2 regions of the Arthrobacter sp. TmtSoilC51 genome follow, and region 1 is predicted to be linked to the other one. Evidence: predicted binding sites of a transcription regulator. Region 1 holds the regulator's gene; the other holds the start of a gene.
What was found. Region 1 encodes HrcA, which represses chaperone genes, less so after heat shock. Its sites were predicted from a motif close to TTNGCACTCGNNNNNNNCGAGTGCNAA; they were not measured.
Positions count from the first base shown of each region.

Region 2: the regulator HrcA is predicted to act here: its motif matches at 2,298-2,324, upstream of groES (co-chaperone GroES).

Region 1 covers NZ_AP035877.1:3,031,909-3,035,260, forward strand. The annotation lists gene ACZ5G6_RS13800 (16S rRNA (uracil(1498)-N(3))-methyltransferase) at 1-80, opposite strand, end outside; gene dnaJ (molecular chaperone DnaJ) at 83-1,210, opposite strand; gene hrcA (heat-inducible transcriptional repressor HrcA) at 1,261-2,268, opposite strand; gene ACZ5G6_RS13815 (DUF3097 domain-containing protein) at 2,431-3,282, shown strand.
Region 2 covers NZ_AP035877.1:3,717,811-3,721,162, forward strand. The annotation lists gene groL (chaperonin GroEL) at 163-1,776, opposite strand; gene groES (co-chaperone GroES) at 1,861-2,157, opposite strand; gene ACZ5G6_RS16960 (hypothetical protein) at 2,349-2,777, opposite strand; gene ACZ5G6_RS16965 (THUMP-like domain-containing protein) at 2,845-3,352, shown strand, end outside.

The sequences.
Region 1 (3,352 bases):
GCACCGTCAATGGCGAACAAAGCGCCCGGCTCAACGCCATCCAGGCTCCCGGCGGGCGCGAAGAAAACGGGGTTGCTCACCGCTACAGGTTACCGAGCTTGTCCCGCAGCTTGGCGAACATGCCGCCGCTGGCCACGAGTTTGCCTTCGCTGAACTGCTCTCCGCGCAACTTGGCAAGCTGCTGCAACAGCTCTTCCTGTGCGGGATCCAGCTTGACCGGTGTCTCAACGTGCAGGTGCACCTTGAGATCGCCGCGGCCGTAGCCCCTGAGGTGGGTAACGCCCAAACCGCGAAGAGTGATGACCTCGCCGGACTGGGTGCCGGCCTTGACATCGATCTCCTGGGGCCCGTCAAAGGTTTCCAGGGTCAGTTCCGTGCCCAAGGCGGCTGCGGTCATCGGAACGCTCAGAGTTGCGTGCAGATCGTCGCCTTCACGGATATACGTGGAGTCATTGTTGACGCGGATCTCTACGTAAAGATCGCCCGCAGGTCCGCCAGCCGGTCCCGCCTCGCCCTGCCCGGAGAGCTGGATGCGGGTACCCGTGGCAACACCGGCAGGGACCTTGATGGTGAGGGAACGGCGGCTGCGGATGCGCCCCTGCCCGTTGCACTCGTTGCAGGGATCCTTGATGACCGTACCGAAGCCCTCGCAGGAACCACACGGCGCCGTGGTCATGACCTGGCCCAGGATGGAACGAACAGCCCGCTGGACCTGGCCGCTGCCGCCACAAATGTCACAACGCTCCGGGTGCGTGCCAGGCCGGCAGCAGCTGCCATCACACGTGGGGCAGACAACGGCCGTATCAACTTCGAGCTTCTTGTTGACACCGAACACGGCGTCTTTGAGGTCGATGCGGACGCTGATGAGTGCATCCTGGCCCCTGCGTACGCGGGAGGCCGGACCAGCGTGTCCGCCGCCACCGCCGAAGAAGGTATCGAAGATGTCCTGGAACGCAAAGCCTTGGCCGGAGTAGCCGCCACCAAAGCCGTTGTCAGTGCCGTTCTCGTTACCGGTGGCATCGTAGACGCGGCGCTTTTGGGGGTCGGACAGCACTTCGTAGGCATGCGTCACGGCTTTGAACTGCTCCGCGACATCCTCACCAGGGTTGACGTCCGGGTGAAGCTTGCGCGCCAACTTGCGGTACGCCTTCTTGATCTCTTCCCCGGTGGCTTCCGGCGAGACTCCCAAAACGTCATAGTGGCTGCTCAAAGTCGGTATCTCTTCCTTGTTGTACTGCGATTCTTACCTCGGGGCTGGCGTCAGCCGCCGAGAATGCGGGAAAGGTAACGGGCCACGGCGCGCACGGCAGCCATGGTGGTGGGATAGTCCATCCGGGTTGGTCCGAGGATTCCCACCTTGGCGCCGGAGCCATACCCCGTTGCCACGACTGATGCCTCAGCCAGGCCGTCATAGGGATTCTCGCGCCCGATGCTCACTGACACCCCGCGAGGATCATCCCCCATGTCGGACAACAACCGGAGCATGACAACTTGTTCCTCAAGGGCCTCCAGCACTGGCCCAATACTCAACGGAAAGTCCACGTTGGAGCGCGCAAGGTTGGCTGTTCCGGCAAGGACGATGCGCTCTTCACGGCTGGTGTCACTCAGCGCCTGCAGACCATGGGCAAGATGCTGCGCGATCCCCCGAAGGTCCGGCGGGCACAGTGCCACCACGGAAGGCAACACCTGCGGCAGCAAAGCCAGCTGGGTTCCCGCGATACTGCCAAGGAACCTGGAACGCAGAGACATCAGGGCCTCGTTGCTGACATCGGAGCCGGCCTCGATGACCTTCTGGCCAACGCTTCCCGTATCTGCGATGAGCACAACGAGCACCTGCTTTGGTGCCAGGAGGACAAACTCTACGTGGCGGACCAACGCCCGGTTGGAGTGTGGGTACTGAACGACGGCGACCTGGTTGGTCAGTTGCGACAGCAGCCTGACTGTGCGCTCAAGGATGTCATCGAGGTCGTCCGGCCCCTCCAGGAGCGAATGGATGGCTCGACGCTCCGCGGCGGACAACGGCTTGACCTGCGAGATTCGGTCCACGAACAGCCGATAGCCCTTGTCCGTGGGGATCCGGCCCGCGCTGGTGTGCGGCGCCGCGATGAGGCCCTCTTCTTCAAGTACGGCCATATCATTGCGGATGGTGGCGCTGGAAACGCCGAGATGGTGCCGCTCCACAAGTGCCTTGGATCCAACAGGCTCGCGGGAATGCACATAATCCTCAACGATTGCGCGCAGCACCTCAAGCTTGCGTGGCTCACTCATTGCAACACCTCCTGACGACTGTCCGGGCCTACATCGGACCAATACTTAGCACTCAACATGCCTAAGTGCTAACAAGTCTAGTATGAGCCAGGGCGTTGCTAGCATTGAAACCGCCCGCGGGAGTTATTCCCAGCACAACCAGCACAAAGGGGTATGAAGTCCTTGGCTTTCGACACGTGGGGCCCGCAGGATCTGTCCGCTCCTGCCAAACGCAAACTCCCCGAGGTAGCCGTCCAGCGCGGAATGGTCCTGGAAGATGTCCAGTCCGGCTGGGTGGGCGAGGTTACCCGGGTGGAGAAATCCGGGGGCATGCACATCGTCTCCCTGGAGGACAGGCGCGGCAAGACAAAGTCCTTCCAGCTTGGGTTTGGCTTCCTGCTTGAAGGCCAGGCCATTCGGCTCATGCCTCCTGCCGCAAAGGCTCCGGCTACGCCTGTGCAAGCAGGACGGACGGCGTCTGGTTCCGTGAAGGTCACGGGCCAGCGTGCCCAGGTGGCCAAGGCGAGCCGCATCTGGGTAGAAGGCAAGCACGACGCCGAACTGGTGGAGAAAGTTTGGGGCGACGATCTCCGCATTGAGGGCATCGTGGTCGAGCCACTCCACGGCGTGGACGACCTCAAGTCGGCGATCGCCGCGTTCTCCCCCGGGCCGGGCCGCAGGCTCGGGATCCTGGTAGACCACCTCGTGGCGGGCTCAAAGGAATCGCGCATCGCCGAAGAAGCCATGACGGTGCCCGGAGCCGCCGGAAACGTCCTTATTGTCGGTCACCCCTACGTGGATGTCTGGCAAGCTATCCGGCCAAAAGTGCTGGGTATGGAGCGTTGGCCGGAAGTTCCACGAGGGACTGACTGGAAGACCGGGATTCTGGCCGCCTTCGGTTGGCCGCACGAAACGGCTGAAGACATTGGCCTCGGCTGGCAACGCCTGCTCGGCGCGGTACGCAGCTATGCGGACCTGGAAGCCTCGCTCCTGGGAAGGGTGGAGGAAGTCATCGACTTCCTCACTACGCCCTGAATGCCAGTTCCTGATCTGCGCCCCTGAATACGCTTTCCTCAGGGACGCAACGGGGCGTTGGTCCCGGGAT
Region 2 (3,352 bases), 690 kb from region 1:
TCCCACAATAGGTCCCCGCGTCCGTGAGGAACCGTGCGGGTTCCTGACCTTCCTTAGTTCGCAGACCCCTGTTTTCACCCTCTTTGGGTTGCGTGGGGCGTGTTCAGGGCAGAAAAAAGCCCTGGCCACGCGAAGGTGACCAGGGCTTTTTCGAACGTGCGATTAGTGCTTGTGGCCTGCGTGTGCGTCTTCTTCCTCGGCCGGCTTCTCGGCAACCAGGGTCTCGGTGGTGAGAACCAGGGCAGCGATGGAAGCGGCGTTGCGGAGTGCGGAGCGGGTGACCTTGACGGGGTCGATCACGCCAGCAGCGATCAGGTCCTCGTACTCGCCGGACTTGGCGTTGAAGCCGTGGTTGGCTTCGAGTTCGGAGACCTTGGAAACGACGACGAAGCCGTCGAAGCCAGCGTTCTGGGCGATCCAGCGCAGCGGCTGGATCAAGGCACGGCGGACGATGCCAACAGCAGCTGCCGCGTCCCCTTCCAGGGCCTTGACGGCGGGCGACTCGTCCAGTGCCTTGAGGGCGTGGATGAGGGCGGAACCGCCACCGGAAACGATGCCCTCTTCAAGGGCCGCACGCGTGGAGGAAACGGCGTCCTCGATACGGTGCTTCTTTTCCTTCAGCTCAACCTCGGTGGCTGCGCCAACCTTGATGACACCGATGCCGCCAGCCAGCTTGGCAAGGCGCTCCTGCAGCTTCTCGCGGTCCCAGTCGGAGTCCGTGCGGGTGAGCTCGGCACGCAGCTGGGCCACGCGGTCGGCAACGTCCTGCTCGGTTCCGGCGCCATCGACGATGGTGGTGTTGTCCTTGGTGACCGTGATGCGGCGTGCCGTACCCAGTACCTCGAGGCCAACAGTGTCCAGCGAAAGTCCAAGGTCCGGGGAAACAACCTGGGCGCCCGTGAGCGTAGCGATGTCCTGGAGCATGGCCTTGCGGCGGTCGCCGAAGCCCGGAGCCTTGACGGCCACAACGTTCAGCGTGCCGCGGATGCGGTTGACGATCAGCGTGGACAGGGCTTCGCCTTCGATGTCTTCGGCGATGATGAACAGTGGCTTGGACGCCTGCAGCGCCTTCTCCAGCAACGGCAGGAATTCCTGCAGCGAGGAGATCTTGCCCTGGTTGATCAGGATCAGGGCGTCTTCGAGGACGGCTTCCTGGCGTTCTGCGTCGGTGACGAAGTACGGGGAGAGGTAGCCCTTGTCGAACTGCATGCCTTCAGTGAGGACGAGTTCGGTTTGGGTGGTGGAGGATTCTTCGATGGTGATAACGCCATCTTTGCCCACCTTGCCGAACGCCTCGGCGAGCAGCTCGCCAATTTCGTCGCTCTGGGCGGAGATAGCAGCAACGTTGGCAACCTGGGTGCCCTGCACTTCGCTTGCGTTCTCCAGGAGGCGGGCTGCGATGGCTTCAATGGAAACCTCGATGCCACGCTTAATCTCGCCAGGAGCGGCACCTGCGGCAACGTTGCGCAGGCCTTCCTTGACCAGTGCCTGAGCCAGGACCGTAGCGGTGGTGGTGCCGTCGCCGGCGACGTCGTTGGTCTTGGTGGCTACTTCCTTGGCCAGCTGCGCGCCAAGGTTCTCGTAGGGGTCGTCAAGCTCAACTTCGCGGGCGATCGTCACGCCATCGTTGGTGATCGTGGGAGCGCCCCACTTCTTGTCCAGCACGACGTTGCGGCCGCGCGGGCCAAGCGTCACCTTGACAGTGTTGGCGAGCTTGTCGATACCGGCCTCAAGAGACCGGCGGGCAGCATCGTTAAAAGCAAGCTGCTTTGCCATGGTTGTGTCCTTTCAAGACAGAAAACCCGCACCGCAGAAGGTCGGAATGATTCCAACGCGGCTGCGGTGCGGGGCTCCAGGAAGTTACTTTACGACGATCGCAAGGACGTCGCGGGCGGACAGAACGAGGTACTCGTTGCCGCCGGTCTTGACTTCGGTTCCACCGTACTTGGAGTAGATAACGACGTCGCCAACAGCTACGTCAACCGGCACGCGGTTGCCGTTGTCATCGAAGCGGCCGGGGCCGATTGCAACAACTTCGCCTTCCTGCGGCTTCTCCTGTGCGGAGTCCGGAATTACCAGGCCGGAAGCCGTGGTCTGCTCTGCTTCGAGCGGGCGAACAACAATACGATCCTCAAGAGGCTTAATCGAGACCGACACTCGGACTCTCCTTTTCATGAGCTGATTCATGGACTAAGAACTAGGGTGCCGTGGCGTGCAACCGTCGTCGCGGTGCCGGTGGACGCCTGGCGTGATTAGCACCCTCCGAGGGAGAGTGCTAACAAGACTCTATGTAAGCGTTAGCACTCGGTCAAGGTGAGTGCCAGAATTTCGTCGTTGGTGAACTCCCGTTACCGCCCGGTGAGGTCATCGAGATCGTAGTCTTCACCGTCGTCGTCTTCATCCACAGCCGCAGATCCGCGATTCACATACAGAACGACGGCGGCCGCGAGGGCAACGACGCCGGAGATCACCAAGGCGATGATCCCGCCAATGCGGGCCCCGCTGTACAGCTCCCGTATATCGCGGGCTTCGTCAGTAGCGTCATTCACGCTCTTGCCCGTCACGGAGTAGGCCGCCGCGTTGAATGAATCCAAGGCGAAGATGACGATCAGCAGGGCAACGCAGATGACAACGATCACGGCGCCCACGATCAAGGCAGGACGGGCGTATGCCACAAGGGAACGGCCGGAGGAATGCTCTGCGGCTCCTGGGGCAGGGGAATGGTTCCCACCCGGGTTGTTCGTGTCGGAGGGCTGCGGAGCTGCGTTGTCTTCCATGAAAACAACCCTATCGGGCTGGTTCCGAACTCACGGCGTCAAGGCGCGCGCCATTAGGCTTGATCCCATGTCTCACGCACCGCAGGAACAGATCGCACCCTTGCTCACCACTGAAGGATGGGAACTCCTTGCCTCGCTGGGACCCTACCGCGAAGCGGATGCGTTCAGTGTCAACGCCGACCTCCGCAAAGCAGGCCACTCCCCTGAGCTGGTGGCCGCGGTGTTGACGCAGTCCCGGCTTCGGACCCGCGCGGAGGCCAAGTTCGGTGAGTTTGCCCGGCAGATGCTGTTTACCCAGGCAGGACTTGAGCAGGCGACCCGCCTCAATGTCGCGGCCCGGCACGCCGAGCGTTTCGCCAAGGCCGGCATTTCCCACGTAGCAGACCTGGGCTGCGGCCTTGGAGCCGACTCCATGGCCTTGGCCTCGATGGACATTGCCGTGACCGCAGTGGAGATGGATGAAACCACCGCTGCCTGCGCCACCATCAACCTCATGCCCTTCCCGCACGCCACAGTGGTGCACTCGGATGCCATGTCAGTAGAACTGGACGGGATCGACGGCGTGTGGCTGGATC